Regions from separate parts of the Shewanella sp. DNRA4 genome, predicted to be linked through region 1. Evidence: predicted binding sites of a transcription regulator. Region 1 holds the regulator's gene; each other region holds the start of a gene.
What was found. The regulator MetJ, encoded in region 1, represses methionine synthesis genes. The targets are predictions, from matches to a motif close to TAGACGTCTAGACGTCTA.
Positions count from the first base shown of each region.

Region 2: the regulator MetJ is predicted to act here: its motif matches at 4,363-4,380, upstream of msrA (peptide-methionine (S)-S-oxide reductase MsrA).
Region 3: the regulator MetJ is predicted to act here: its motif matches at 5,458-5,475, upstream of metE (5-methyltetrahydropteroyltriglutamate--homocysteine S-methyltransferase).
Region 4: the regulator MetJ is predicted to act here: its motif matches at 5,902-5,919, upstream of metH (methionine synthase).

Region 1 covers NZ_JABAIP010000023.1:42,751-50,674, reverse strand. Annotated here, with positions in the region: gene metF (methylenetetrahydrofolate reductase) at 1-5, opposite strand, end outside; gene HG547_RS19815 (bifunctional aspartate kinase/homoserine dehydrogenase II) at 295-2,688, opposite strand; gene metB (cystathionine gamma-synthase) at 2,700-3,863, opposite strand; gene metJ (met regulon transcriptional regulator MetJ) at 4,086-4,400, shown strand; gene HG547_RS19800 (sulfite exporter TauE/SafE family protein) at 4,508-5,251, shown strand; gene nrfD (NrfD/PsrC family molybdoenzyme membrane anchor subunit) at 5,399-6,343, opposite strand; gene HG547_RS19790 (4Fe-4S dicluster domain-containing protein) at 6,346-6,912, opposite strand; gene phsA (thiosulfate reductase PhsA) at 6,925-7,924, opposite strand, start outside.
Region 2 covers NZ_JABAIP010000010.1:189,959-197,882, reverse strand. Annotated here, with positions in the region: gene HG547_RS12770 (dihydrolipoyllysine-residue acetyltransferase) at 1-748, opposite strand, end outside; gene HG547_RS12765 (transketolase C-terminal domain-containing protein) at 758-1,735, opposite strand; gene HG547_RS12760 (thiamine pyrophosphate-dependent dehydrogenase E1 component subunit alpha) at 1,739-2,917, opposite strand; gene astE (succinylglutamate desuccinylase) at 3,080-4,114, opposite strand; gene msrA (peptide-methionine (S)-S-oxide reductase MsrA) at 4,393-4,872, shown strand; gene pgm (phosphoglucomutase (alpha-D-glucose-1,6-bisphosphate-dependent)) at 4,994-6,646, opposite strand; gene seqA (replication initiation negative regulator SeqA) at 6,717-7,268, opposite strand; gene HG547_RS12735 (alpha/beta fold hydrolase) at 7,565-7,924, shown strand, end outside.
Region 3 covers NZ_JABAIP010000014.1:83,578-91,501, reverse strand. Annotated here, with positions in the region: gene HG547_RS15915 (hypothetical protein) at 1-724, shown strand, start outside; cobalamin riboswitch at 859-1,088, shown strand; gene HG547_RS15910 (TonB-dependent receptor) at 1,197-3,155, shown strand; gene HG547_RS15905 (HDOD domain-containing protein) at 3,692-4,420, shown strand; gene HG547_RS15900 (LysR family transcriptional regulator) at 4,480-5,385, opposite strand; gene metE (5-methyltetrahydropteroyltriglutamate--homocysteine S-methyltransferase) at 5,586-7,856, shown strand.
Region 4 covers NZ_JABAIP010000005.1:120,304-128,227, forward strand. Annotated here, with positions in the region: gene HG547_RS06955 (transposase) at 1-424, shown strand, start outside; gene HG547_RS06960 (hypothetical protein) at 890-1,627, shown strand; gene metH (methionine synthase) at 2,066-5,800, opposite strand; gene HG547_RS06970 (histidine phosphatase family protein) at 6,099-6,821, shown strand; cobalamin riboswitch at 6,997-7,193, shown strand; gene HG547_RS06975 (ABC transporter ATP-binding protein) at 7,317-7,924, shown strand, end outside.

The DNA.
Region 1 (7,924 bases):
GCCATGTGTATTTCCTCAACCGCCCGAGTGCGACAATTATCGCGACTGGTACGACTATTAATGCAGTAGTTTAATCCATATGGACGTTTGGACGTCTATATGTCCATATACTAGAGAAACTGGCTGTTAAGTCAAGCCCAAAAATCCCCATTTGTGGTAATTTCTGCCCCATAGATGAGTCTATTTATTCTAGACAATAAAAAAGGACTCGAATGAGTCCTTTAAGTTTATGAATATAGGCAAAATCAACTTGAAGATACGGGGTTTAGTCTCTTCAAGTGTCTGGGTTTATGACTACTCTTGCAGCAGATCGCGGCAGATCTGTGTTAGATCCGATTGTACAGCTGCCGCCGTCACTTCGCGGCCAGCACCCGGTCCACGGATAATCAGCGGATTACCTTGATAGAAGGCTGAGCGGATCACAAACACATTGTCACCGGGCGTGAGGTTGGCGTAGGGGTGGCTCGCATCAATCCACTGTAATCCCACCTCGGCTTTAAGGACTGCGCCGCTATTATCCAAGGAGGCGACATATCTCAGCACTTTGTTTTGTTCCGCTGCTGCGCCATATTGCTGCAATAATTCATCATCTAGCTCACCGATACGGGCAAGGAATTGCTCCAACGGAATATCCGCTAAATGGGCAGGCACTAGGGAGCGCAGCTCAATATCCTCAAGCTCGATTTCCAGACCGATTTCACGGGCTAAAATCAGCAACTTGCGCTGCATATCGCGACCAGAAAGATCGTCGCGGGGATCTGGTTCGGTAATCCCTAGACCACGCGCTTCAACCACTAATTCCGAGAAAGGTTTGCTGGTATCGTATTTCTCAAATAACCAACACAGGGTGCCAGAGAAAATCCCACCCACGGCTTCAACGCTATCGCCACTGTTACGCAGATCGTTTAAGGCGTGCTGAATAGGTAAACCCGCGCCGCAGCTGGCGTTATAGCGCCAAAATAAACGGCGATAACCGAGTTGTTCTTTAAGCTCGCGATAAAAAGGCAGTGGGCCAGAGCCCGCGAGTTTGTTTGCGCTGACCATATGGATGCCGCGCTCGAAAAATTCTGGATATTGTAGGGTTAAACTGGCGCTGGCGCTGATATCTAATGCAATCAGTTCATCGCAGTTAAGTTGTTCTAATTGTTCAAATAGATGCTCGTACTGCCAAGGAGTCGCTTCTGTATCAAATTCCTGCTGCCAGCTTTCCAGATCCACACCAGTGGACTTAATCAAAGCTTTACTGGAAGTCACCAGACCGACTAACTCGACTTGCGCTTCAAGCTCTTGATTTAACGAGGGAGAGACTGACTTAAACAGCTTCACCCACGCCTCGCCAATATTGCCCACGCCCAGCAGCAATACGCCAATGCGTTTGCGCGGGCCAGCGCAGCGGCGATGTACTTTTTGCGTCAGCAGATTAACCTGCGACTGTGGCACTAAGGTCACAAGACTTAAGTCACCACTGAACAAGGGCTTAGCATCACGACTCAGTAAACGGGCAAAGCTGCGGCGATAATGCTCGGCATCGGCACTCACGAGTGCCACTAAGCCAAGCTCGGTATTAATTTGCAGATCTCTAATGCAGAGGGCTTCGGCCTGCGCATCCAATAATTTTTGTACTTGTTTTTGGTTTTCAGCGGTATAGGCAAGCTCAAGCCGTTGATGCGCCGATACCCAATGTGCCAGTGGCGTTAATCCCGCCTCCACCAATTGCTCGAGCAGACTGGCCACATCACCCGCGATCTTAAAGCCAAATAACACCACGGCATTTAGATTGGTCACCACGGGCGCACTCGCTGATGAACTGTGCGGCGCAATCAGGGTAAAGTCGGTGTGGGAGGCATAGCTTGAACGCACAGCCAAGCTCACCTCAGTGTTAAACAGCGGCTGCAAAGTACGTGAATGCAACACGGGTGAGCCTAAACGCGCCAAACGGTCGGCTTCAGCAAGGGACATGCTCTTGAGTAATTTCGCATCATTGATCTTATTCGGGTCAGCGTTAAAGACCCCTTCAACGTCGGTCCAAATGGTCACGCGCTCAATGTCGGCAAGGCTAGCAATTAAGCTGGCGCTAAAGTCAGAGCCATTGCGGCCAAGCAGCAAGGTATCGCCGCGCTCGTTAGCACAAATAAAACCGGTGATCACTAGGCGCTCGTTAGGGTGGGCCGCCAGTAAGGCTTGCACTTTGGCGCGGGATTCTTGCACACGAATTTGCGGCACGGCGGCCTCATCGGCCACTAAAATCGAGCACGCATCAACATGGCTTGCGGCCACGCCCGATTCGCGCAGCAGCGCTGCCATCAGGCGCGCCGACCAACGCTCACCAAAACTCACCACATGGTTAATTTGGTAATCATTGCGTACATCTAAAGATAATAGACTGATTAACTGAGCTTTATCCGTGGTCAAACGTTCGCGTAAATCCCGCGCTTGCTCGTTAGATAATAATTGCTCAATCAAGCCTTGCTGATAGCTGATAAGGACTTGTAATTCTTCTTGCCATAATTGGTTGCTATCGCGCAGGGACAATAATTTATATAAAAAGTTAGTGGTTTTACCCGCGGCAGACACCACCACCAGATCATCACTGTGGCCATGGGTTAACAGAATATGGGCGACTCGGCGGTAACAATCGGCATCGGCTAAGCTGGAACCACCAAATTTATGTAAGTGACAACGTGCCATCTATTATTCCTCTACTGACAAGCCGCTACGGCGGCCAATCCTGCTTGAATATCTGCAACTAAGTCGTCGGCATCTTCAATACCAACCGACAAACGTAATAGGGTGTCTTTAATACCAGCTTCAAAACGCGCCTGCGGCTCCATCGCTCTGTGGGTCATGGTCGCGGGCACGGCCACGAGGCTCTCGACGCCGCCTAAACTCTCAGCAACACTAAATAAACTTAAGGCATCTAAAAAGGCAACCACTTCGGCCTCGCCGCCCTTAAGCTCAAAACTCAGCATAGCGCCAAAACCTTTTTGTTGCTTGGCGGCAATGGCATAACCGGGATGATCCGCAAGACCTGGGTAATACACTTTACTCACGACGGGGCTATTACTCAGTAACTCCACAATCCGCTCGGCATTGCGTTGGTGCTCACGAATGCGCACGGCCAAAGTACGCAGGCCGCGCAGGGTTTGATAACTGTCGAAGGCAGAACCCGTTAAGCCTAAGGTGTTCGACCACCAATGTAAGGTCTCACCAATTTGGGGATCTTTGGCGATCACCGCGCCGCCCACCACATCGCTATGACCATTAATGTACTTAGTGGTGGAGTGGATAACGATATCGGCGCCGAGCAATAGCGGTTGCTGCAAAATCGGTGACAGGAAAGTATTGTCCACTATCACTAACGCACCGACGGCGTGGCTTGCCTTGGCAATAGCTTCGATATCAACCACCCGCAGTAATGGGTTGGATGGGGTTTCAATCCACACCATTTTAGGTTGCTGGGCAATCGCTTGCTCAAGTGCTTGGCTGTCGGTTTGATCGACCACCAGCAGTTTAAATTGGCCTTTTTTCGCCAAATTAGTAAATAAACGATAAGAGCCACCGTAACAATCGTGGGGCACCACCAGTAAATTATCTGGGCCCAGTAAAGTGGTCACTAAGGTAATGGCTGCCATGCCAGTACAAGTCACTACACCGGTTGCGCCCTTTTCCAGCTTTGCTAAGGCATCGCCTAAGATGCTGCGGGTAGGATTGCCGGAACGGCTGTAGTCAAATTCGCGAGGATTTTTATGACCATCGAAGGCGTAATTCGTCGACAGGTAAATTGGCGGCACCACGGCGCCATATTGAGTATCGCTTTCGATACCCTGACGCACTGCCAATGTGGCTAATTGACGCTCGGTCACTAATTTGCCTGCGGTCATCGGGAACTCCTAAGTTCGCAAAGAGATGTCTGGACGTCTAAATGTACCTAAGCCCAGTGGTATCGTCAATAGGCGTTAAGACGTTTAGACGTCTAAACATAAAGAAATCTGTTTGCAATCGCTAAGAAATAGTAGCAATAATTTGACTGTAATCTGTAAGGGTTTAAAATCTGCCCCGAATTTAGCGTTATAACAGGTGAGTCAATGACTGAATGGAATGGGGAATACATCAGCCCCTATGCTGAACATGGCAAGAAGAATGAACAAGTAAAGAAAATTACTGTGTCTATTCCGCTCAAAGTGCTAAAAGTCCTCACGGATGAACGTACGCGTCGTCAGGTCAACAACCTGCGCCACGCAACGAATAGCGAACTGTTGTGCGAAGCATTTTTGCATGCCTACACCGGCCAGCCTCTGCCTGATGATGCCGATCTGTCGAAAGAGTGCCCAGACAGCATCCCCGCTGAAGCGAAGCGGTTGATGGACGAAATGGGGATCGAGTGGGAAGACATGGAATAACGCTTAAGCGTCCATAATCCTGCCGTAACTAATTATTAGGGATCGTTAATGCTCATCCGGCGTGGTGGGTTAAAGTAACGATCCCTATTTTGTTTTGATGGAATCCTATGTTCTCCTTGATCGATCCACAAACGCTTGCCATCGCGTCTGTGATTGTGTTTTTAGGTGCCCTCACCCAGAGTCTGATTGGGTTTGGCTTAGCCGTGGTCGCCAGTCCGCTGCTGTATATCGTCGATCCCCAATTAGTGCCTGCCCCCGTGATTGTGATGGGATTTTCCATCGCGCTACTCACCCTATTGCGTGAACGCGGCCATTTAGAATTCAATGGCTTGCAATACGCACTCATCGGTCGAGTGCCCGGTGGCTTTATCGGTGCTAGCCTATTACTGTTTGCGCCGCAGCCGATCCTCGGCTTGGCGATTGCCGCGATTGTGACGGTTGCCGTGGTGCTCAGTTTGTATAAATTCAGCCTGCCGGTAAACAAAGCGACTCTGTTTGGCGCGGGAGTCGTCTCGGGGATCTTTGGCAATATCGCCGCCATTGGTGGTCCGCCGATGGCGATTTTATTGGCGGGTAAGGATGCTTCGCAGTTTCGCGCAGCGTTATCGGCCTTCTTTATCTTTAGTTCGACCATTGCCTTGGCGATTCTTGGGGTGACGGGCCTACTCGAAATCAAGCACTTTTGGCTTTCGCTAATGCTATTGCCCTCGGTCTTTTTAGGCTATCTCGTGGCGGGCAAACTGGTAGGCAGTATTGATAAACATAAGACCAAGATGGCGACCTTAGCCCTCTGCGCTATCAGCGCCTTAGTGCTCACGGTCAAATCAGTGATTGAGTTATTACCGCAATAATCTCCCGCCAATTGCAGTCAATCGCAGCCATAAAAAAAGCACCGTTTAACGGTGCTTTTTGCTTGCAGGGGATGGGTGATTTACGCCATCGGTATTGCAACGAACTTCAGTTAATTGTTAACTGAGATCTCGTTAACTCTGCTCTCATTAACTTAAGTAGCTTTGGCCCGCATACACAATAAAGTGTCTCAGGGCGAGCACGCCGGTTAAGCTGGCACAGGCCACCATAATCATTGCGCCCTTAGTGTGGCGAGTCGCTGCGGGAAGCAGCATAAACAGCAATGGCACACCAAAGCCAATCCCCACGACACCAATCCAGAATACGCTTGCCCACACGCCAGAGGTGAGTGATGCCAGTGCCGCAGCCGCCGCACCGCCCTTAAAGTACAAGGCGCAAAACAACATAAACAGGAACATGATTTCGATTGCCATCACTGGCAGCTCTAAGCCATGCATTTTAGCTAAGGTCTTGTCGTGGCTATCGGTTTTGAACATCACCAGCGCCAGCACCGCATTGGCCGCCGCACCCGCTGATAAACCCGATACCAAGAACAGTGCAGGCAATACCGCAGTGTTTAGCATCGGATAGGCATTCATCGCCGAGATTAAGAAGCCTGTGTAAGCGCCCACACCAATGGCGAGGACAAACAACAGCACTTCAATCAGCTTTCTAAAGGGCATCAGCAGCTTAGCGATAGGTGTGAGGAAACCTAAGCCCCACTTTGGCAAATCGTCACGCAGTACTAAAATCGCGTAGGCAAATGCCAAGGGTGAGTAAGCCAGCAGCGCTAATACCCCAATCGCCATTACTGATTGGAAGTTATAGTTAATTAAGATCAACCAGAAGTGGAAAGGCTTAGTTAAATCAAACACTAAACAAGCCAAGCCTAAGCTGATTGCCACAGGGCCAATAATCGCCGCGGCCTTGAGGATATTGCTCTCAACTTGCGTTTGTTCTTGATTAAACCAACGCAAACCAATGCCAATCAGCAAACTTCCGGCGGATAAACCCGCCATAAACAAATACACGGCGATGACCCAGTGCCAAGTGACGGGATCATATTGCGCCATATCGCCCCAAGTATTGTTCATAATCAAATCCCCCCTCTTTTGGTAGGAACGCGATATACCCTAGGTTTAGTGCCTAAATGGGTCTTATCTTGGTAAGTGATCTTAGTGTTGAGCAGTGTGGCCACTTCACTTTGTGGATCGTTAGCATCGCCAAACACCAATGCATCGGTCGGACATACAGTCACGCAGGCTGGTTGTTCTCCACGGGCCAAACGGGTGTCCTTACAGAAGTTACACTTGTCAGCCACTTTGGTTTCGGGATTCATAAAACGCACTTTGTAAGGGCACGCCGCCACGCAGTACATACAACCCACACACTTGTCGCCGTGGATGGAGACAATGCCATCTTCGCCCACGTAGGCCGCGCCCGTTGGACACACCTTCACACAGGGCGCATCTTCACACTGCTGACACGACACTCTGTGGTACTTAAAGTGCAGATGGGGCATTTCGCCATAGGGCCCTTCGACTCTCACCTGTAAACGGGTCACCCCTTCTGGTACGCCGTTTTCACTGCGGCAAGCCACGTTACAGGCTTGGCAGCCGATGCACTTGTTCTCATCGTGCACCATCACATATCTTTTCGTCATTTGAGCCTCCAATTAGCGTTTTGCCAGCGTGACGCCAGTGGTGTGTACCGTCATGCCACACACAGGTGCGGTAACGTGGGGCAGTAAGTTTCCGCAGTGGATACCTTTGCCTGTCGCTCTAACCAACTCTTTGTTTTTAGAGCCAAAGCCCATATAAGCAAACACGGTATCGGGGCGAATGCCTGGGGTGACTAACGCATGACCTTCCTCTGTACCTACGCTGCTGGTTAAGCGGATAGGATCGCCATTGCTGATGCCTAATTTACTCGCGGTATCTGGGTGAACCCATACGGCGTTATCCGACATCAAATTCGCCAGCATGGGCACATTGTGGGTCGCGCCATTGGTATGTACCGCAACCTTACCTTGGATAAAGTAGAGTTCATTAGGCTTTTTAAGCTGCACTTCGCGGAACTTAATCACCCCGCGTCCTGGCGCCATGGCTTCAACCTTGGCTGAGGTCAATTCAATCTTGCCGCTTGGGGTTTTAAAGCTGAGTAAACTGCCGTAGGTGCCGTCTTCATCCGCAGGTTTGGCATTGGCATAGGCCTTAGTAAACTCGGCCACCATCTTAGGTTCGCGCAGCATGATGGGCTTACCAAAGCTAACAAAACCTTCGTCTTTGATCCGGCGCAGCAGCTCTGTGTCGCGGTTTACCTGCAATAGTTGCAGGGTCTCCATGTTTTCCCATGGATAGAATTCACTCAGCCCCAGTTTGTGGCCAATATCTTTAAAGATCTGCCATGAAGGACGAGTATCGCCTAGGGTTTCAACCACCCGTTGGCGCACATAGTAGGCAGGGTTTTTACCTGACTTGTCAGCGATTTCCTCATCACGCTCAAGGTAGGTAGACTCAGGTAAAATCACATCGGCATAGGCCGCGGTTTCACTGATATACACATCGCACACTGCAACAAAGTCGAGCTTTTTCAAGGCTTCGACCACACGCGCTCTGTCAGTCATAGTTTGCATTGGGTTAGTACGGGACATCACCCAGCCATGTAACTGATAA
Region 2 (7,924 bases), on a different contig from region 1:
TCCCAGGTACGCGACTTAAATCGATATCTAAGGCTCGCGCCATACGGCGAACGGCAGGGCTTGCTAAGGCTTTACCTTGGCGAGCAGGCTCTTGCGTCGCACTTACGCTCGCACAAGCTGTTGGAGCGGCAACATTCGTATTAGCGCTAGTCGTCTCTTGTGCATGACTGACTGGTGCACTAACGCCACCTTCGACCTCAATTGCAAATAGTGGCGCATGTACTTTCGCTAACTGGCCCTTACGGTAGTGCAATTTGACAATCTTACCCGCTTTGATGGCGGGAATTTGCACTAGAGCTTTATCTGTCATCACATCGGCGATGGGTTGGTCTTCAACCACAGTATCGCCCTCTTGCACTAGCCACTCGACCAGCTCGCACTCAACAATACCTTCGCCAATATCTGGCAGCAGAAACTCTTCAATACTGCTGCTAGCAGCACTGATTGCAGCTTGGTTTGGTGCCGAATGTTCGACGGTTTGAGGTGCGACTTGACTCGACGGTTCTTCCGCCTCAATTTGAACGGCATAAAGTGGCGCATGCACCTTAGCAATATCACCTTTAGCGTAATATAGCTTACTGACTACACCAGCAAATGGTGCAGGAATTTGCACTAAGGCTTTGTCGGTCATCACATCGGCGATGGGCTGATCTTCAACAATCGTATCGCCCTCTTTCACCAACCACTCGACTAATTCGCACTCGACAACGCCTTCACCAATGTCCGGCAAAATAAAATCTTTAATCATACCGGACTCCTAGAAGTTCACTGATGCTTTGATGGCTTCAAATGTTTTGAGCGCATCGGGCATATATTCTTTTTCATGGACCAGTGGGTATGGCGTATCTAAACCACATACACGGCTGATGGGTGATTCTAAATACAAGAAACACTCCTGCTGAATTGTGGCCGCAATTTCACCCGCAAATCCACCCGTTAATGGCGCTTCGTGGTTAACGAGCAGTCTCCCCGTTTTCTTCACTGAGTCAGCAACCGTATCCACATCCCAGGGCGCAAGTGTACGTAGATCAATAATTTCACAGGAAATCCCTTCTTTGGCTGCCATGTCGGCCGCCTTTTCAATGATTTCCATCTGCGCGCCCCACGCCACTAACGTGATGTCCTTACCTTCGCGTACCACTTCGGCTTTACCGAGCTCGATTTCATAATCACCGGCGGGCACTTCACCCACAGAGGCGCGATATAAACGTTTTGGCTCGAAGAATATCACCGGGTTTTTATCACGAATCGAGGCAAGCAATAACCCTTTGGCCTGCGCTGGATTACGCGGCACAACCACTTTTAAGCCTGGGGTTTGGGTAAAATAGGCTTCTGGCGATTGTGAGTGATAGTGACCACCTGCGATACCGCCACCATAGGGAGTACGGAACACCAGGCTTCCCACATTAAACTCATTACCGCTGCGGTAACGGAATTTAGCCGACTCGTTTACGATCTGGTCAAACGCGGGGAAGATATAATCAGCAAACTGGATTTCTGCCACAGCGGTCATGCCATTGGAGGCTAACCCGTTGGCAAAACCCGCAATACCTTGCTCAGTCAATGGCGTGTTAAAGCAGCGGCTGCGACCAAACTTTTCCTGCAAACCCGAAGTGGCGCGAAACACGCCGCCAAAATGGCCGACGTCTTCACCAAACACCACCATGCGTTCATCGGCTTGCATTGCAATCGACAAGGCCTCATTGACGGCCTGTAACATATTCATTTCTGCCACGGCTTATAGCCTCCCTGCACTTTTGGGATAGGATTGCGGATATTTCTTAATGTGTTCTTTGAGATCGCTCAGTTGCTTTTTCAGCGCTGGCGTTGGCTTGTCGTACACATCTTCAATAATCTCATCCAGCATAGGGATAGGCAGTTTTTCCGCGACTTTAACGGCGGCTAACACTTCTTCACGGTACTTTTCGTAACGCTGGGCATCATCGGCTTCGGCTAACCAACCTTTATTAATCAGCCACAACTTAAAGCGTTTGACCGGATCGTGTTGTTGCCATTTAGCCTCTTCTTCTTTTGAGCGATAGCCAGATGGATCGTCTGAAGAGGAGTGAGCGCCAAGGCGGTAAGTCATGGCCTCAATCAATACTGGCGCGTTGTGCTCAATCGCATAGGCACGAGCTTGTTGAGTTGCCGCCAAAACTGCCAGCATATCATTGCCATCGACGCGAATGGTGTGCATGCCGTAACCCACACCGCGACTGGCGATGCCGTTACCGGCAAATTGCTCTTCCGTTGGGGTAGAAATGGCATAACCATTGTTACGGCAGAAGAATATCACTGGGCATTTTAACACCGCCGCCATATTCAATCCGGCATGGAAATCGCCTTCCGATGCGGCACCTTCACCGAAATAACAGACAGCAACATTACGTTTCCCCTGCATTTTCAGGCTATAACCGACACCTGTCGCTTGCGGGATTTGAGTGGCCAGTGGCGATGAAATGGTTTGATAGTTCAGCGCCGCGCAGCCGTAATGAATAGGCATTTGGCGACCTTTACCCAAGTCCTTTTCGTTACTGAACATTTGGTTCATAAACTGTTCAGTGGTAAAACCGCGATAACGCAGCGCCGCATGTTCACGGTATTGCGCAAGGATCACATCCTCAGGATCGAGTGCAGCGACACTGCCGACAATCGCCGCCTCTTCACCCGTACAGGTCATATAGAAGCTGATCCGTCCCTGACGCTGTGCGCCAAGCATACGTTCATCGAGTACCCGCGTGAACACGCAAGTATCATAAATTTTGGTGGCTAAGGCTTCATCTATAACAGGCAAAACCGCGGTTTCATAGGTAGTGCCGTCTGCTTGTAGAATTCGAAGGATAGGAATGTGAAGCGATGCCTTATCCAAGAAGCCGACACGGTGCACTGTATCAGTGTTGAGTGTTGCTTTGCTCATATTGTGCTCTTGTTATCTCGTTACGCTGCAGAAGATCCGCAGCGCCTAATTTATACGAATATGCCGGATGAACATTACGTTAACGTAAACTACCTATCAACCGTTGGCACAGTTCAAATGACAACTAATCCCCAATTTGCATGTATATATTGCTTTACAAACTTAACGAACGTTCGGCGCTACTGAGGGGATCAAACAAATCACGGTGCGATTGCCAATGGGCACCTTGGCATTAGGGAATACAATAGATTCAACCTCTTGTTCTACTTTAATTTCTTGCCCCCCCTCTCGGGCTAAGACAAAGCCTTTTGGAAAAGATCTGAAGTTTTCGACATCGGTCGCGAAGGTAAATTCAAAATCATCAAAATGTTTGTTAATCACGCGGCACACTTGATACAGATTCACTTTATCTGCCGAAAATGGCTCAAGCTGCAAGGGTTTGTCGGTGATAAGGCGCATAAACATCTCTTGGGTGGCAATAAAACGCGTCATATCGTTCTGCCCCATGGGATACACTTTACCTAATTCAATGGTAAAGGCATCGGCGCCATACTGCTCGGAGGAAAAATAGCTAAAGGTGGTTGTTGGCTCATGGTGAAATAACACAGTATCCACGCCACTGGCTGCTAAAAACATGATTTGCTCGGCGCTGTAAGCACGGCCGGGACGATAGGGGTAAATCGCAAACTTTTCGTGTTTTGACGCTCGCATCGCCGTGTGTAAATCGTAGTGAATTCGCTGGCGCCCTGCGGCGGCGCCCTTAAAGAAGCGGTCAACATAGACTTCTAATTTTTTCGCCCGCACCCGCTCAGGATTGACTAAGCCGGGAGGATTTGAATGCTCGCCACTAAACAGACGATTCATGTTCTCGTCGATAATGCGAGTGCCGTTATTAATCGCTAAAGGGTTACCAATAAGAAAGAGCGTGCGTTGTTTGGCGATGATTTTTTGTTGGAGAAGCTGTTTGATTAAGGTATTGCAGAGTTCGATGGGGGCGGTTTCATTACCGTGGACACCGCAGGAGAGAATGACATCCTTACCTTGGGCTTGTGCAGGCTCAAAGACGATGACGCCCGTGTCCCACACTTCGACTCGAGTATGTTCCCCTAAGGCGAAACTAAACTCATCTCCGAGGGTTTCAGGATTAGCGAGGGTCAGCGCGAGAAAATCCTTCGAATCTAACAGAGCTTGTAACACAGAATTCTCCTTATAATAGCGTGTTAAAGACGGGAGTGATGGCAATAACTGCCTGTTTCATGCCACTTATAGCTACCCGCCTTAAAAAGCGCATCCATACTAACACAAGTTTTTAGGCCGTTACTCTGTCATTCTGGTCAAACAAGCGCATTTCGCGGCAAAACAACAGCATCTTAGCCGCATTTGGTCGACATAGGATTAATTTTGTCGACACACTTGCTTTTAGGGATGAGTTTTATCACAATCCTTAGCCATCTAGACTTCTATCAGGATTTATCATGGCGTTAGCAACTTTCGGTGCCGGCTGTTTTTGGGGCGTAGAGTATTTCTTTAGACAAGTCAACGGCGTGACCAACGCGACCTGCGGCTATATGGGTGGCAATAACGAAGCGACCACCTATGAGGAAGTCAAAAAAGGTAAGACAGGCCATGCTGAAGTCGTACAAGTAGAATTTGACCCTGCGATTGTAAGTTACGACCAGTTACTAGATGTGTTTTGGAAAAACCACAACCCGACCACGCTCAATATGCAGGGCGGCGATATTGGTACTCAATACCGCAGTACCATTTTCTTCCATGATCGTGAGCAAAAAGCGGCGGCCGAAGCCTCAAAACTGGCCTTTGCCCGTTCAGGTCGTTGGGGATTGCGTCATATCGTCACTGAGATTGTGCCGTTACAGCAATTCCATGTGGCAGAGGAATATCACCAAAACTATATCGATAAGAATAACTTACCAAGTTGCCATATCGAGTACTAGGCTTAGCGATTAAGCTCAAACCTGAATAATTTGACCTTACAATCGCTGCAAATAAAAACGCACTCATAGGATTTCTATGAGTGCGTTTTTTTATCGGTAAAAAGAATGCGTAAACGCTAAATCAGGCGCTGAGGGCCTTATCAATCAGGGCTTGTGCGTCCTTAATGATATCGGCAAGATGTTGCTCACTGATAAAGCTCTCACCGTAAATCTTGAATAACGCCTCAGTTCCCGATGGCCGCGCAGCAAACCAACCATTCGCCGTGGTCACTTTAATGCCACCAATTGAAGCATTATTGCCCGGCGCATGGGTCAATACGGCCTCAATGTTCTCACCCGCCAACATAGTAGCATTCAAGGTCTCGGCATTAAGCTTGGCAAATTTGGCTTTGTTTTCAAGGCTAATCGGACTGTCGATACGCTTGTAGAAGCTTTGACCAAATTGCGCGACCAACTCTTGATGACGTTGTCCCGGCGTTTTACCTGTGACCGCAAGCATTTCGGCTGCGAGCAGCACTAAAATAAAACCGTCCTTGTCAGTACACCAAGTCGTGCCATCACGGCGCAGGAAGGCGGCGCCCGCACTCTCCTCACCACCAAAGGCAATGGTCGCCTCGGCTAAGCCATCGACAAACCACTTAAAGCCAACGGGCACCTCGAGCAATTTTTTACCGTGAAAGGCACAAATTTTGTCGATAAGTGCGCTTGATACCAATGTCTTACCAATGGCTAAGCTATCACTCCACTCTGGTCTATGGGTTAACAGATAATCAATCGCTACCGCTAAATAGTGGTTGGGGTCCATAAGCCCAGTGCCCGGACACACAATACCATGTCTGTCGTAGTCAGGGTCATTACCCACGCATAGATCGAAGGACTCTTTATGGGCCAGTAACCCCGCCATTGCATAGGGCGATGAGCAATCCATGCGGATCTTGCCGTCCTTATCCAGTGACATAAAGCTAAAACTTGGGTCGACTTTATCATTTACTAAGGTGATATCGATGCCATAGTGCTTGGCAATCGGTGACCAATAATGGATACCCGAACCACCTAATGGATCGACACCCAACTTAAGTTTGGCCTTTGCAATGGCATGCATATCGACGACATTTTCTAAATCCGTCACATAGGGCGTGATTAAATCGATGGCATGCACATAACCAGAGACTAACGCATCGGCATAAGCGAGCTTATTCACACCCTTGAGCGCAGCGCGCAGGTAATCATTGGCACGGGATTCAATCCATGCGGTGATATTACCTTCAGCAGGACCACCGTGGGGCGGATTGTATTTGATCCCACCATCCTGCGGCGGATTATGGGACGGCGTAATAATGAGGCCATCGCTTAAGGCGGCACCACTCAGCGCCGCGGCGCGATTAGCGCAAATAATGGCGTGGGACACCACAGGTGTTGGCGTAAAGCCATCATTTTGCTGGATATGAACCGTCACTTTGTTGGCGGCTAACACTTCAATCGCCGATACATAGGCGGCATAAGATAAAGCGTGGGTATCAATACCTAAAAAGAGTGGCCCTTCGATATTCACCGATTGCCGATAATCGACCACGGCTTGAGTAATCGCCCAAATATGATCTTGGTTAAAACTGCCTTGAAACGCCGTTCCACGGTGCCCAGAAGTGCCAAATGTGACACGCTGCTCCGCAGCATCCACATTAGGTTTAATGCTGTAATAATGGCTCATCAGCTTTGGAATATTCACCAGATCCATCTGACTCGCGATTTGCCCTGCCCGTTGATGTATTGCCACCTGATCCTCTCCTACTGGAAAATCGGTTAATTAAATGGAAACGCCGCATCATTGCGGCGTCGATAAGTCGTTATACGCGTTCGGCAATGCCGTTGGCGATTTGGGCATCGCAGCCAAATTGCACCAGTGCCTCAGCTAAAATGGCCCGCTTTTTCGCAGTATTGTTGTTGGTTGTTACCCAAAAACCCGTCTGACCAATTTCCTTCGGATTTGCAGTGGCACTTGCCTTGAGTAACTCCTCACGGGAACGCGCAAAGTAAAGACGATCGCGCCCTTGGATCTGTAAGATTTGTGCAAACTGCGTTTTGTTCAGTTGATACAAGCTCTCGAGCAAAAATAAGAATCGCCCCACCGCACCTTTTTGCTGTTCTAACTTATGTTCATCCACCAATTGATTAAAATCAGCTGCAGCGACAAAGGTTTCGACTTGTGGCACAAATTGTGGTTCCGGCGTTGCAGCCTCTAAGCTCGGTTGGCTGATAGCCTGTGGCTGCGCCTGCTCAACCGTATCGACGGACAGGCCGAGTAATCGACGGAGAATGTCAGAGGCGCTCTCACCAATACGTTCCGTTTTGCTGGCAATATGACGATAGAGCTCTTCATCCACTTCGATGTATTTCATAACCTTATTATCCTTTGTTATTCGATAGGCATAACCGCAAAAATGCACCACAAACGATCCTCGCAAAGGATCTGTGCGATCGTTACCCCAGTGTATATATCTCTATCAATCTGATAAAGCATCATTAATCTAAAAATGCGTGAAATCGCACATCAAATTAGCACAAGTATGTTAATCGCTGAAAAAGCCAGCAAGTTCGGCACAAATATCATCCGAAACAACCGCAAGACTTGTCAAACTTAAAGCATACAAGGCACAATTCACGCAACACGAGGCACTACAGCACAGGCAATTCCATGAATTATGTATCCACAGGTCAGGGGGAAGCAGTCCTCCTTATCCATGGACTTTTTGGCAATTTAGATAATCTTAAAGGATTAGGCCAAGCGCTCGAAGCCAATCATCAAGTCATCCGCGTTGATGTGCCTAATCACGGCTTAAGTGAACATTGGCAACAAATGGATTACCCAAACTTAGCCAAGGCCATGGTGGATTTACTCGATGATCTCGAGCTTGAGCGTGTCCATATCGTAGGCCATTCCATGGGCGGAAAAATTGCCATGGCGACCGCACTAGCTTACCCAAATCGTATCATCAGCTTAGTGGCCGCTGATATTGCTCCTGTTGCCTATCAACCACGCCATGATGCCGTTTTT
Region 3 (7,924 bases), on a different contig from region 1:
ACACACCTATGCCGCCTTGAAAAAGGACGGCTCAGTAGTGAGTTGGGGCTGGCGCAGTGATACTTATCCTATCCGCAGTGCCTTAAAAGACGTGGCGAGTATGACGGCAAACAATTGCGCATTTGCGGTGTTAAGTCCTACGGGGGATGCGCATTTTTGGGGCGATGGCATTAACTGTGGCGTTGATTGGATTAAAAAAAACGACATTACAGGCGTGAAGGAGATTATCAGTATCGGCTCAGGGTTTTTATTACTGCGGGATAAGGCCGTGCCGCAAGTTGTGGCCGACGACACTGACTACGCGTATATGTTTGGGTTTCACTATGCCCAAGAGATTCTTGATAAATATTGGCAGGAAGGCAGTGTTATTACGCAAGGACCATCCTCCTTTGTGTTTACGCGTCCCGATGGCAAAGTGGTGCCCGTTGGATATCGCGCCAACCGTGATAATGTGGAAAAGTTAATGGCACGTATTCCGCGCCTCACGTGGTTAGATGGCGCAAATGACGGTTATGTTGGCATTAGCGACAAGGGGGAGCTGGTCTCTTGGTCGATGAATTTGCCCATGTTCGACAAGTCGCCTGTGCAACCTGCTGACTCGTTAGTGATTAAGCCGCTGGATTTAAGCCCAGTTGCCCAATGCGAAACCCCTGAGCAGCGTCAGGCGATTTTGAGTAAAGACAGACCCCAACCTGCGGCAAAAAACTGGGATGGCGTTTTCTAACTCATCTGAGCTTTCTCGCCAATCTGAGATTAATGGACTTTCATCCGTATAGACGTCTATAATGCGCGCGCTTAGGTCTTTAATATTCTGAGCCTTGTTGGGCGTTAACAGGTTTGACGCCCTTTGAACCTAATTTTGAGTCAACCTTCTGTGGTGCTTGCGATGATGAAGTCGCGAGATAATCGGGAAGCCAGTGAAATTCTGGCACTGCCCCCGCAACGGTAAAAGGTGAGAGACGACCGCATTTGATAGGCGTTCACGATGAACACTGAAATCGAGTGTGTAAAGGTCAGTTTCGCGTTCATCTCAAGTTGAGATGGATATAGCCTAAGTCCGGAGACCGGCCCTAAAGGTGTTTTTGAGATTTCGGTGGGCAGATCTCAAAATGCGATAGTGACTATCAGTGTTTTCTACTGAATCAACGGTATCGTGGCGCTAATGCCCCGTTTTCCTTGTAGGAGTTAAAGGTAAAATGGGAACACATCCAACCAAAATTGCGCTGCTGATTGGCAGCCTTTGCAGTGTATCAATTATCGCGCCCGCTGTGGCTGCTGATGAAACTCATGCCGCCAACGTCGATGAGCATATCGTGGTGATTGGCCGTGCTGATAAGACCCCGTTAAATATTGCCGCTAATGTGAATGTGATTGATGCCGCGTCGATTGAAATGAGTGGCGCGACTAATTTGACTGACGTCTTACGTGGTCAGAGCGGTATTCAAATTTCGGATAACAATATTGGTACTAGCTTTGCGATGCGCGGTTTTAGCGCCAGCACAGCGGTAAACAACACCTTGATTTTGCTCGATGGTCGCCGTCTGAATAACATTGATATTGCTGCGCCTAGCCTGAATGCAATTCCCTTAAATCAGGTTGAACGCATCGAGATTTTATCCGGCAGTGCGGGCGTGCTCTATGGCGATCAAGCCGTGGGTGGTGTGATCAATATTGTGACTAAGTCGCCTGAAAATACGGGTGGCAGCGTGCAATTATCCGGCGGTAGCTTTAATACCTATGAAGGTCGCGGCGATGTGTCTGGCGCAATCAACAAGGATTGGCGCTATTTCTTGACCGGAAGCTACAACCAAGGTGACAACTATCGTCAGCATAACGCCAATGAAACGGGTTCTATCCTTGGCCGCATTCAATATAAAACGGCGACTGATTCGTTCTTTGTTGAAACCAGCTACTACGATGATGACCGCGAAAATCCAGGGGCATTGACTAAAGATCAATTTAAAGACAATCCACGTTACTCTGGGAACGATAAGCAATATTCCCATGAAATGACCACTGCTGCGCGTACGGGCTATCAGCATCAGCTTAATCAAAACTGGGCATTAGCGGCGGATTTAGATTACAGCGATACCTTAGTCAGCTCACTCAATTGGGACCAGAGCCATAATACTCGCTCACTGCTGATGTTTAGCCCTAAGGCGCTCGCCAACTACAGTACCCGTCAAGGTGAGCTAAACCTAGTGACTGGTTTGGATATCAGCCGCGGTAAGGCAGAGTTTGACTCTATGGCGCGCAGCAATGTGCAGGAAATGCAAAGTGCTTACCTGCAAGCCACTGTGCCATTAAGCCACACCTTAAGCTATGTGGTGGGCGGCCGTTATGCGCGGGTGACTGACGATCTGGTCGATGGTAATGTCTATCCAAATGGTATCGATTTAGATGAAGATGCCACTGCATTCGAGTTCGGTTTAAATTACCGCCCAAGCGCCGAGCACAGATTCTATCTACGTGGCGATGAAAACTTCCGTTTCGCTAAGGTGGATGAGCAAGCCTACACCCCGAAGGATGTTTTTGGCCTAAAGCCGCAGACCGGCCGCTCCTATGAAGCGGGTTGGGATTGGGCTGTTGCCAGCCAAACTTTGCGAGTGAGCCTATACCGCCTCGATTTAGAAGATGAAATTGTCTTCGACCCGAGTGCTGAAAAACCCGTTGGTGGTAGCTTTCAAGGCGCTAACGTTAATGCGGACGCTTCACGCCGTTATGGCGCGAGTGCCGATTGGGATTGGCAGGTGACTAAAGCGTTGCAACTAGGTCTTGAGTACAACTATATCGATGCCGAATTTACCGATGGGGTAAATGATGGCAAGAAATTGTCTTGGGTAGCCGAGCATTCGGGACGCGGTTATGTCAGCATGGATTTTGCCGAACATTTTCAAGTCTTTGCCGAGGCCATTTATACGGGCGATCGCTTTATCGAAGGCGATAATGCTAACCAAGGCGATAAATTGGCTAGTTATGTCTTAGGTAACTTGGCACTTAACTATACCCGTGACGCCTGGTTAGCGAGCCTGCGTATCGATAACCTGTTCGATAAAGACTATGTCAGTGCTGGTTATTATGCTGGTGGAACCTATGACGGCTATTACTCAGGCCGAGGCCGTGATATTCGCTTTACTGTTGGCTACCGTTTCTAAGCTGAACCCTAATAATTAAGTGATTTAGCGCATTTTAAAGCCAGACGTTGTCTGGCTTTGTTATTTCTGTCGTTTGGTGCAGAGAAAAATAATCTCTACGGGTGTAATACCAATCACATTAAATATCTAATCAGTTCAGAGCCTCACAGGCATTTCAATCCAAGGCGCATTGACGCAGAAATGGTCATTCCCTTTTAAGTCAATGTAACACCGGAGTGGGATGCCTGTGAGGCTCCCGAAGGGCGGCTGATGTTAACTGTATGGCAACGCGCTTTATACTGTGTTTAAGGCTTTCGACAGAGCACCACTATGCCTTCAAGCCTTCGCCTTGTCTAAAGCGCGTTGAATTCCCGCTGAATGAACAGATATTTAATACGATTGGTATAGGCTAAGTCGTTGCTTATACTATAAAGCACATCATCTTTAGGGTTAACGCAATTATTCTACGACTTAGTGCTGAAATTCTTTGTAGTTTGGGTATGATGTGAGCGGTATTCGAATCATCTTATAGCTAATTAACAGGTGTAAAGTGTCCTATGACAGATCTTGAGCAACAGGTTTTTACTCAAGTGAGAGCCATCATAGCGAATGAAGAGCAAGTCATTGGCCGCCGTGGGATCTTAATTCCACTGAAAAAGGCCATTCTTGCCGAAGGCGATATTCGTAATGTGATCGATATTATTTCGAGTGATCCCGCGTTAGCGGCCCATATGTTGATGCGCAGCAATTCGGCGCAAGCTTCTGGTGTGGTTAGCCCTAAGTCTCGCTCTTTAAAAGATGCCTTAATTCGTTTGGGCCAAGTTAATATTTACCGTTACGCCTTTACATTTTATTTGAAAGAACGCCTCGATGAATTGCCTCAACCCTATAAGAAGTTGGTGCAAGGTTATTGGAAACTCACGGAAAATATAGCAACTGATGCGGTTGACAGCTTAGTTGATATGCCGGATGTCGATATCGACCCCGATGAGGTGCAAACCTTGGCGCTGTTTAGTGTGTTCGGCCAGATTATTGCCTTAACCGCATTTGCTTATTTGAATGCCAGCTCTGAGCAATCTTTCCCGCTAAGTGTGATTAAGTCTTTGATCGATAATCAGCAACAAACCTTAACCATCGAAGCCTTTGAAGCCTTAGATCTTGACCAAGATCTGCGCCAAGAGTTTATGATCGCCCACAATCTGCGCCAGACCCGTAATCAAAATTCCCCCGGGTTAATTCTGCGCCGGGTATTGTCAATGCGTGGTTTATTGCTTAACCCGCTCTAAGCACCACCCATAAAAACAAAGCCTGCAATAGCAGGCTTTTTTGTTAAATATTTCAACGCTTAATTGGTTTTTTGCTGGCGGGCTAAGCCTTCGCTTGCTACTAGTTGCAGCCAGTTTTGCACTAAGGCCGAGTTCGCGCTGTGGAGGCGATAAGCCCCAAATAGCGGGCGTTTTAAGCCTTCTTGGCCGAGTTTGACTGAAGCTAAACTCAAACCATGTCCCTCATTGATAGACCAATTGGGTAGGGCGGCGATACCGTCCTTACAGGCGATGCGCTGCAATAACATCATGGTCAAATCACAGGTTTTTTGCTCGCCGGCTTCTATGCCCGCGGGCTCTAAAAAGTGGCGGTAAATATCTAAACGCGCCAGTGGCACCGGATAACTGATTATCGGCAAGCGCGCCAATTGCTTGGGTGTAACATAGGCTTCTTTCGCTAAGGGATGATCCTTAGCAACCACTAACTTCACTTCAAAATCAAACAAATGCTGATAGGCGAGCGAGTGACCTGGCACGGGATCTGAGGTCAGCACTATATCCAGTTCGCCCATTTCTAGGGCATTGAGCGAGTCGAATAGATGACGGCTTGAGAGATCTAACTCTGCTTGGGGATGATCTTGCCTAAATTGCTCCATCACTGGCATTAACCAGCGAAAACAGCTGTGGCATTCAATCCCGACTCTGAGCTGATTGGTTTCAGTTTCCAGCCCATTTTTGAGATCGGTTTCCGTCTCTAACACCTTAGGCAGGATCTCCTCGGCGAGGTGCAACAGGCGTGCACCTTCCTGAGTAAAGGAGAGCGGTTTGCTCTTACGCACAAAAATGGGCGAGTTAATTCGTTGCTCTAACTCCTTAATTTGATGGGAGAGAGCCGATTGGGTGACAAAACGTTTTTTGGCTGCGCCCGCCAAGCTGCCACTTTCCTTCAGGGCCATTAAGGTTCGCAGATGTCTTAGTTCGATCATGATCACTCCAAGTGAATTTCGCTCATGTTGTGCTTGAAATCAATTCGGTTGCTGGCATAGAGACTATCACAATAAACTTCTAGACGTCCAGACGCCCATTGTGATTTATCTAGGCTTAAATGCGAAAAGTTGCCAAGAAAACACCATCAGCTGGGTGCTAGTGCCGAATATGGCTTATCTCAAATAAAGGAAGATATGGTATGCAATTAAACAGTCTTGGTTTTCCCCGTATCGGGCGTCGTCGTGAATTAAAGTTTGCCCTTGAAAAATACTGGCGTGGTGAGAGCACTCAAGCTGAACTGCATGAGGTGGCTAAGGAGTTGCGGCGCACCCATTGGCAATGGCAAGTGGCTGCGGGAATTGAGCAAGTGCCAGTAGGGGATTTTGCCTTTTACGATCAAGTGTTAACCCTGAGTGCGACCCTAAACGCTATCCCCGATCGCCACCGTGGTGAGGGTGCTATCGATCTTGATACCTTATTCCGCGTTGCCCGTGGCCGCGCACCAAGTGGCATCGATGCGCCAGCCTCGGAAATGACTAAGTATTTCAACACTAACTATCACTACTTAGTGCCAGAGCTTAAGCAAGACCAAGTGTTCTCTATCGCTTATGAGCAGTTTTTTGATGAAGTGGCCGAGGCGCAGTCCTTAGGTTATCAAGCCAAGCCTGTGTTGTTAGGCCCTGTGAGTTACTTGTATCTGGCCAAAACCGTGGAGCAGGATTTCGATAAACTCAGCCTATTGCCAAATCTGTTAAAGGCCTATGCCGACATTCTCGCGCGTTTCGCTGCGCAGGGCGTGACTTGGGTGCAACTTGAAGAGCCGATTTTGGCGCTCGAATTAGCCGCCGATTGGCAAGCAGCGATTAGCGAAGCTTATCAAGCGCTTAAAACGGCTCAAGTGAAGATTTTACTCACCAGTTACTATGGCAGCATTAGCCATCATCAGGCATTGGTTTCCGCGCTGCCGGTGGCGGGGGTGCACCTAGATTTAGTGACTGCCCCTGAACAATTGGCCTTGTTTGCTAATGCATTAAGACCAGATCAAATTCTGTCAGCTGGCGTAGTTAATGGCCGTAACGTGTGGGCGGCAGAGGTTGATCAGATTGTCGAGCGTATCGGCAGTGTTGCCAGAGACTTAGGCCAGCGTTTATGGATTGGCACTTCGTGTTCACTGCTGCACAGCCCTGTGGATTTAGAGGTAGAGACAACGCTCGCGCCGGCGCTACGTCAGCAGCTCGCATTTGCTAAGCAAAAGCTGTTGGAACTGGCGAATGTGCGTCAATTGCTGCTGGCCCCTGAGTCTGTCGCGGCCAAAGCGATAGTTAACACCTGCGTGGCTCGCCGTGAGGCTAAAGCACAGGCGGCGGATGCTAAAGTGATCGCCCGTGTGAATGCGCTGACCCCAGCCGACTATGAACGTGTGAGCGAATTTACTGAGCGCCAAGCGGTGCAGCAGCGTAAGTACCGTTTGCCATTGTTGCCAACGACTACGATTGGCTCATTCCCACAAACACCGGCAATCCGTGGACTACGTAGTCGATGGCGCAAGGGTGAGCTAAGCGATGCTCAATATACTGAGCAGTTGCAGCAAGTGACCCGCGATACCATAGACCGCCAGCTTAAACTTGGTATCGATGTGCTGGTACACGGTGAGGCCGAGCGTAATGACATGGTGGAATACTTCGGTGAGCAGCTCGAAGGTGTGGGCTTTACCAAAAATGGTTGGGTACAGAGTTATGGTTCTCGTTGCGTTAAGCCGCCATTGATTTATGGTGATGTGAGTCGCCCGAAAGCCATGACGGTTGATTGGGCTGTATTTGCCCAAAGCCTGACGGACAAACCCGTCAAAGGCATGCTAACGGGCCCGGTGACGATTCTACATTGGTCGTTTGCCCGTGAAGATATCAGCCGCGATACCATTGCCACCCAATTGGCGCTGGCAATTCGTGATGAAGTGGTGGATTTACAAAATGCAGGTATTGGCATTATTCAAATTGATGAGCCAGCCTTCCGTGAAGGATTGCCATTAAAGCAAAGCGAGTGGCAGGCTTACTTAGATTGGGCGGTGAATGCCTTTAAACTGAGTGCGGCGGGTGTGATTGATGAAACCCAAATCCATACCCATATGTGTTACAGCGAGTTTAACGATACGATTGCCGCGATTGCCGCCATGGATGCGGACGTGATCACCATCGAGACTTCGCGCTCACGCATGGAACTGCTCAACGCCTTTGAAGATTTTGAATATCCAAATGAAATTGGCCCTGGCGTTTACGATATCCACTCGCCCAATACGCCAAGTGTTGAGGCCATGGTGCACCTTATTGAAAAAGCGGCGCAAAAAGTGCCAGTGCGCCAACTGTGGGTTAACCCCGATTGCGGCCTTAAGACACGCACTTGGGCTGAAGTCGAACCCGCGCTGAAAAACATGGTCGATGCGACCCGTGAACTACGTCGCCGCCTTGGCTAAGCACTGTAAAATCTGCAATGAATGCCTCTTTGGCATAGCGTAAACAACAGGGATACCTAAGGTATCCC
Region 4 (7,924 bases), on a different contig from region 1:
TTTGAATCCCATCAGAGCCAAAATGGCTAACACGCCAGAACAATCAGACCATACCAGCATTCAGCTACGCATTCGGGCTGCATTGAAAGGTGAACAGCCTAACAATTTACTGCCTTTCATTGGTAATGAACGCGATAACCAACCTAATGGAATCGCGTTTACGCTCAAGGATTATCTTGAGTTAGTTGAGGATACAGGGCGGATCATCCGCAACGATAAGCGTGGTGCAATAAGTGGAAATAGCAACAAGTTACTGACCAGATTAAATATATCCCAAGACAATTGGCTTAAACTGACCACCGAGTTTGGCAAGCTATTTCATGGCCCAGTCGGTACGTTGCAAGAACTGACCGATTACTGCGAGCATTTAGAGAAGCGACGACGGCACTTTGCTAAATGCTGTCGTTACCTTAACACAGGCTGATTTCAAGCCTGTTTCATTGCTCGTTCCTTCAAAAGCTCCAACACCTCCAACGAGGCAATGGGTTGGGCTTGTTTTACTAAAAATATCGTTTTTTCAGCCAAATAGGTCAATTTAGTCAGTCATCATCCTTTGTAACCCTACTTCGCTACCCTTTTAACGGCTAAGTGACTTTTCGTCACTTGAATGCCCTCATAAAGTACATTATGTTCTTGTTTTATTTTGGGTGGCCTGATGTATCGCCTCCTGATGTATCGCCTGATGTATCGGTGATGTATCGATAGCCTGATGTATCGGCCTGATGTATCGCTGCCTGATTTATTTGTAGTGGAAGAGGACTAAAAAAGTAAATTTAGAATCAGCAAATTGGCATGAGAATTTAGCTATATGGTCATTTTTACCTAATTAACTGCCGATAGACTAATAATATAAAAATCTAACAATAATTTGCATGGAGTATGGCGATAAATGAAATTGAAACAGGCTTTGCTAATTGGTTTAGCACTTTTTATATCAAAATCTGCTTATTCAAACCCTTCAGAATGTTGGGTTGAAGATCCTGATGTTCAAGGAACTTATGAGGGAGATTGTGTAGCTGGTAAAGCTAATGGTTTTGGAGTTTCAACAGGAAAGGATACCTATAAAGGTGAATTTAAAGATGGGTATTTACATGGAAAAGGTACCTATACATGGCAAAGTGGTAGGGTATATGAAGGGGATTGGGTCGATGGGAAGCGGACAGGGAAAGGCAAATGGCAAGAATGTGGTCCAGCCTCTGGTTGTGACTACTATGAGGGAGAATGGCTGAATAGTAAGTTTAATGGATTTGGTACGTTTTCTTACCGTTGTAACTGTAAGTTTATTGGTTGCCAACGTTGTACAGATCACGGATTGTTTGAAGATGGAAAATTAATTGAATCAGCACCATCAGATGTGACGTCTATAAAAGAGTTCAAAGCTTGGAAAATGAAAGAGAGTAAAAAAATTAATGCTTATGAAGATAAGGTTCGCTCTTTTAGATCTAACTTATCTGTAGGTGATGATTCTTCAGTTGGTATTATTATAGAAGTAAAAGAAAATATAGTAAAAGTACAGACAAATGATAGCCAATGCACACAGCGAAATAATGATGGAGATTGCTTAAATTGGATTACTACACCTGTAGAAAAATGGTTTAAGAAAAATGATATTTATCCTAGAGATTAAATCCTCATCGCTTTAATGTTTAATTGGAAATCCATTGCTAAATCTCTAAAATTGGTAGTAAACATTACTCGGCATACTTTGCATGGCTAGCGAGCAACACAAAAGCAGCAGAAGTTCACCTATCCCCTGCGAAGTTGCTGAAGGGCGTTGAAGAAAATCGCGTGACGCAGACAGGACGTCTGCGTAGCTTTCGGGGGGAAGGGACGCCCCATCGGAAGCGTTAGCGATTTTCGAATAAGCACGAAGCCAGTATTCAATGCATGTAACTTCGCTAGGGGCGGCAAGGGGAGATGCAAGAGGGGGATTGCTGTTGATCCCCTTCTTGCCCTGGTGTGGAATGGAATTCCACGACTTTGATTTAAAATTTCAAACGAAGTTTGAATCAGCTTTTCAAACCGCGTTAGCGTAAGTCCGATCCAGCTTACTCTGGATCACTCTCTATTCAGGATCATAATCCAACACTGGCGCTAGCCACTTCTCCGTCTCTGCAACTGTCATCCCCTTACGCTTCGCATAATCCTCCACCTGATCGCGACCAATATTACTCACGCCAAAGTAGCGGGATTTCGGGTGGGCAAAGTACCAGCCGGATACTGCGGCGGTAGGGAACATGGCGTAGCTTTCGGTAATATTTAAGTCGATGGTTTCATTCGGCTTTAACAGTTCCCACAACAGGCCTTTTTCGGTGTGATCCGGGCAAGCGGGGTAACCCGGTGCAGGGCGAATGCCCTTGTATTTCTCACGAATTAACGCTTCGTTATCGAGCTGCTCATCGGCGGCATAACCCCAAAACTCTTTACGTACGCGCTCGTGCATCCGCTCGGCAAAGGCTTCGGCTAAACGGTCGGCTAAACACTTGAGCATAATGGCGTTGTAGTCATCATGGTTGGCCTCAAAGCGGGCGACATGCTCATCAATCCCATGACCTGCGGTGACCGCAAAGCCGCCCATATAGTCGGCAACGCCGCTGTCTTTGGGCGCGACAAAGTCGGCCAGACAGAAGTTATCGTTACCGACCCGCTCAAGTTGCATCCGCAGGTGATGGGTGGTCAGCTCAACCTCGGTACGAGTCTCATCTGTGTACAGCTCAATATCATCGAAGTTGACAGTATTGGCGGGGAATAGCCCAATCACGCCCTTGGCGGTAAGCCACTTTTCTTCGATGATTTTTGTAAGCATCGCCTGACCATCGGCGAACAGCTTTTGCGCCTCAACGCCGACTACTTTGTCGCTTAAGATTTCAGGGTAATGGCCATGCAACTCCCACGCGCGGAAGAAGGGGGTCCAGTCAATACGGTCAACTAAATCGGTTAATGGATAGTCTTCAAATACTTGGCGACCCAGCACATTGGGTTTGAACGGGGTGTAGTTTGCCCAATCGTGCTGGCAGCGGTTTTCGCGGGCGGCCTCTAGCGAGACGATTTCCTTACGCTTGGTTTGCGATAAACGCTTGGTGCGCATATCGTCGTATTCGGCGTAGGTCTCATCGATAGTCGCTTGGCGAGTTTCATTGCTGACGAGCTTGCTGACCATAGGCACGGCGCGGGAGGCGTCGGCAATGTAAATCGCACCATGGGGATAATGGGGCGCAATCTTCACCGCGGTATGGATTTTCGAGCAGGTCGCGCCGCCGATAATTGCTGGAATGGTGAGCCCTTCACGGTGGAAGGTTTTGACGTTATGCACCATTTCATCAAGGCTTGGGGTGATAAGCCCAGACATGCCGATAATATCGATATTGTGTTCTTTCACCGCCTCAAGAATGCGCTCTACCGACACCATCACGCCTAAATCGAACACTTCAAAGCCATTACAGGCGAGCACCACGCCGACTATGTTCTTGCCGATATCGTGCACATCGCCCTTAACAGTGACCATCAAAATCTTACCGTTAGACTGACCTGCAACTTTTTCCTTTTCAATAAAGGGATTGAGGTAGGCTACGGCCTTTTTCATCACCCGCGCGGATTTGACCACCTGTGGCAGGAACATTTTGCCCGAGCCAAACAGGTCGCCGACGATATTCATACCGTCCATCAGCGGGCCTTCAATTACATCCAGCGGACGGGAGGCTGCTTGGCGAGCCGCTTCAGTATCTTCGTCGATAAATTCGGTGATACCTTTGACCAGCGCATGGGCGAGACGTTGATTAACCGGCCATGAGCGCCATTCTAAGTCTTCTTTTTTCGCGCTACTTGAGCCATCGCCACGGAATTTTTCTGCAATCTCAAGCAATTGCTCGGTGTTGTTTGAGTCTTCAACTGGGCAGGGCAGGTTGAGCACCACGTTCTCGACCTTATCCTTAAGCTCGGGGTCGATATCATCGTAAATCGCTAACTGGCCCGCGTTAACGATACCCATGTCCATGCCGACTTTAATCGCGTGGTACAGGAATACCGCGTGAATCGCCTCACGCACAGGATTGTTACCGCGGAAGGAGAAGGACACGTTCGACACCCCGCCGGAAATCATCGCGTGGGGCAGGGTGGCCTTAATCTCTTTAATGGCTTCAATAAAATCGACGGCATAGTTATCGTGCTCATCGATACCCGTGGCAATGGCAAAGATATTCGGGTCGAAGATAATGTCTTCGGGTGGAAAACCCACCTTATCGACCAGTACGCGGTAGGCGCGGGTACAGATCTCGACTTTGCGCGCCTTAGTGTCGGCTTGGCCTTGCTCGTCGAACGCCATAATAATGGCCGCGGCGCCGTAGCGTTTCACTAGGGTTGCCTGCTCGATAAACTTCTCTTCGCCTTCCTTCAAGGAGATAGAGTTCACAATCCCCTTGCCTTGAATACATTTGAGGCCCGCTTCAATCACCTCCCACTTAGAGGAGTCGATCATAATCGGCACACGGCTGATATCCGGCTCAGAGGCGATAAGATTTAAGAACTTATGCATCACCTCCACGCCATCGAGCATGCCTTCGTCCATGTTGATGTCGATGATCTGCGCGCCGCTTTCTACCTGTTCGCGGGCGACATCGAGCGCCTGCTCGAACTTGCCTTCTTTGATCAGCTTTAAGAACTTAGCAGAACCCGTGACGTTGGTACGTTCACCCACGTTCACAAACAGGGTTTGGGCGTCGATAGTGAGCGGTTCCAAACCCGATAAACGGCAGGCGACGGGGATCTCGGGTAATACCCGTGGCGCAAACGGCTCTACGGCTTCGCGAATGACCTTAATATGCTCGGGCGTGCTACCACAGCAGCCGCCGATAATGTTGAGCATGCCTTCACGGGCCCATTCTTGGATAACGCTGGCCATGTCTTTTGGGGTTTCATCGTAACCGCCAAACTCGTTTGGTAGACCCGCGTTAGGGTGCGCCGAGACATAACATTCGGCGATGCGTGACAGTTCTTCAACGTAGGGACGCAGCTCTTTTGGCCCAAGGGCGCAGTTAAGGCCGATGGATAAGGGGTTGATATGGCGAAGGGAGTTATAAAAGGCTTCGGTGGTTTGCCCGGTCAGGGTTCTGCCAGAGGCATCGGTAATGGTGCCTGAGATCATCACGGGCAAACGCGCTGGCGAATTTGCGCCAAAGAGTTCATCGAACACGGTTTCGATGGCAAATAGTGCGGCTTTGGCGTTTAAGGTATCGAAGATGGTCTCGACCATAATGATATCGGCGCCGCCTTCAATCAGGGCGCGGGTCGATTCGCAGTAAGCGGTCACTAACTCATCAAAGTGGATATTGCGATATCCGGGATCGTTCACATCTGGGCTGATAGAGCAAGTGCGGTTAGTGGGTCCTAACACACCGGCAACATAACGTGGTTTACCCGTGGCTTTTTCGATTTCATCACAGGCCTCACGGGCGAGGCGCGCACCTTCACGGTTAATCTCGGCGGACAGCGACTGCATATCGTAGTCGGCCATGGCGATAGTGGTGGCGTTGAAAGTGTTGGTTTCAATAATATCGGCACCGGCTAATAGGTAGTCGGTGTGAATTTGTTTGATGATGTGTGGCTGCGTGAGCACTAAAAGATCGTTATTGCCCTTAACGTCGGTATGCCAATCCTTGAAACGCTCGCCACGGTAATCGGCTTCTTCTAGCTTGTAGCCTTGGATCATAGTGCCCATGGCGCCGTCTAAAATCAGAATGCGCTTTGACAACTGGTTGCGAATGTCTGCCAGTGTTTGGCTGGCTCGATGGAGAGATATCGCCATAAATGATTACCTTTACTACAGCTAAGTTGAGTCCAAAAATATGCAATTCTGCGGTAAATTGCATTTTATTATTGAATGTCGTTCGTTATGGTTTGGACATTTATACGTATAGACGTCCATAATACGCGACATCGGATTGTCAGGGCAAGGTGAAAGTCAAAGTCATTAGAATCTAGGTTCTAGGCTCTAGGCTCTAGGCTCTAGGCTCTAGGCTCTAGGCTCTAGGTTTTAGGTTTTAGTCTTTAGGCTTTGTTCCTAGCACCTAGATTCTAGGTTCTAAGATTTTTAAAAGGCATATATGAAACAAGTTCGCTTATTACTGTTACGCCACGGGGAATGCGAAGGCGGTGCGATTTTACGTGGCAGAGTCGATGTTCCACTGAGCGAGAAGGGCTGGCGGCAGATGTCGGCAGCAGTGGCGGCGCAGGCGACTGTGTGCCACGGTATTTACAGCTCCACCTCAAGGCGCTGCGCTGAATTTGCCAAGGTGTTGGCGCTGGAGCCGCATTCCAGGTTGTCTGAGAGTTCACATTTAGCGGCACCAACGCCTTCGCCGCTTGAGGTCAACCTGCTGGAGGATCTACAAGAAATGGATTTTGGCGATTGGGATGGTCGCGTGCTCGATGAGTTATATCAACAGGATGGCGAGCGCATGGCGGCCTATTGGCAAGATCCTTGGGCCGTGTCGCCGCCCAATGGAGAAACGATGGCAAGTTTCGAGGCTCGTATCGATGGCGCAATAGAGCTGATCCTCAATAAAGAGTTTGCCCTGCTGGCGTTGGATGATGAACAGGCCCACGGCGAGCGTAATGCCAATGCACCCACAGCCAATATTTGGGTTCTGACCCACGGCGGGGTGATCCGTCATTTAATGGCAAGAGCGTTGGGGGCGGTGAGAACGGTAGGGTTTTACAGTCAACTTACTTTACCGGTTGCCGCGGTGGTGACGATTAATGTACTCGAAGATAAACATGGGACTCGATATTGGCGCTTAGACTGGCCATCGGGCCATGGTGATTGAGTTTGAAATCTCATGCTAAATGGGATGATGAAAATTTTCTGATTTAAACTGCATTGCCTAATGAGCAAGATATAGGATAATGCTTTTCCCTGACGTTTGAGCGAGATAGCGCATTGTGTTCGCTAAGTTTAAATGTCGCAGAAATAGGTGTTGGGAATTTCGCTTTATCCTGCGCTATTCGCTTAAGGCAATAGTCGTTATAAACGCCGGATCAACCCAAACATAATAGGGAATCGGGGTGCTGCCCGTCAGCCAGCCCGAACTGTACCCGCAACTGTGAGTAGTAAAAAGAAGTGCCTAGAATCTAGAGCCTAGAACCTAGAACCTTCTTTGCTACAAGTCAGGAGACCTGCCTATTTCTGTTTTCGCTGCGTGCAGCCTTAGTTCTCGAGCGGGTGACTCGAGGGAGCAGAAAATGATATTGATACGTTTCGCCCTGTGGCCCATGGTGCTACTGGGTTTGGGTACAACATATGCCTGTGGGAGCTGCTTTAAATGAAGCCTTCCACGTCAACAGATGTGCAATCTTCGGCGGTGCTAGCTAATGTGGCACTCAATGTCAGCCAATTGAGTTGGACCATCGAAGGCAAAACCATTCTTTCAGGGATTAACTTTGCCCTACAACGCGGTGAAATGCTGGGATTAATCGGCCCTAACGGTGCGGGTAAATCCAGTTTACTGCGTTGTATATATCGTTTTATTCGCCCAACTCTGGGGCAAATCAGTTTGTTTTCGCAGGATATTAACGAGCTTTCGCCCAAGGCATTTGCCTGCAAAGTAGCTGTGGTGCAGCAGGATACGCCGCACTATTTTGATATGACCACAGAGCAACTCGTTGCTATGGGGCTCACGCCCCACAAAGGGATGTTCGATACTAATTCCAGCGGTGATAGTGAAAAAATTATCAAGGCGCTTGAAAAGGTAGGTCTTAGCCATAAGCGCTATCAGCAATATGAGCGGCTCTCCGGTGGCGAGAAACAACGGGCACTGATTGCCCGCGCTATTGTGCAACAACCTCAGTTACTGATTTTAGATGAACCCACAAACCACCTCGATGTGCGCTATCAAATACAAATTTTGGAGCTGGTTCGAAGCCTTGGCAT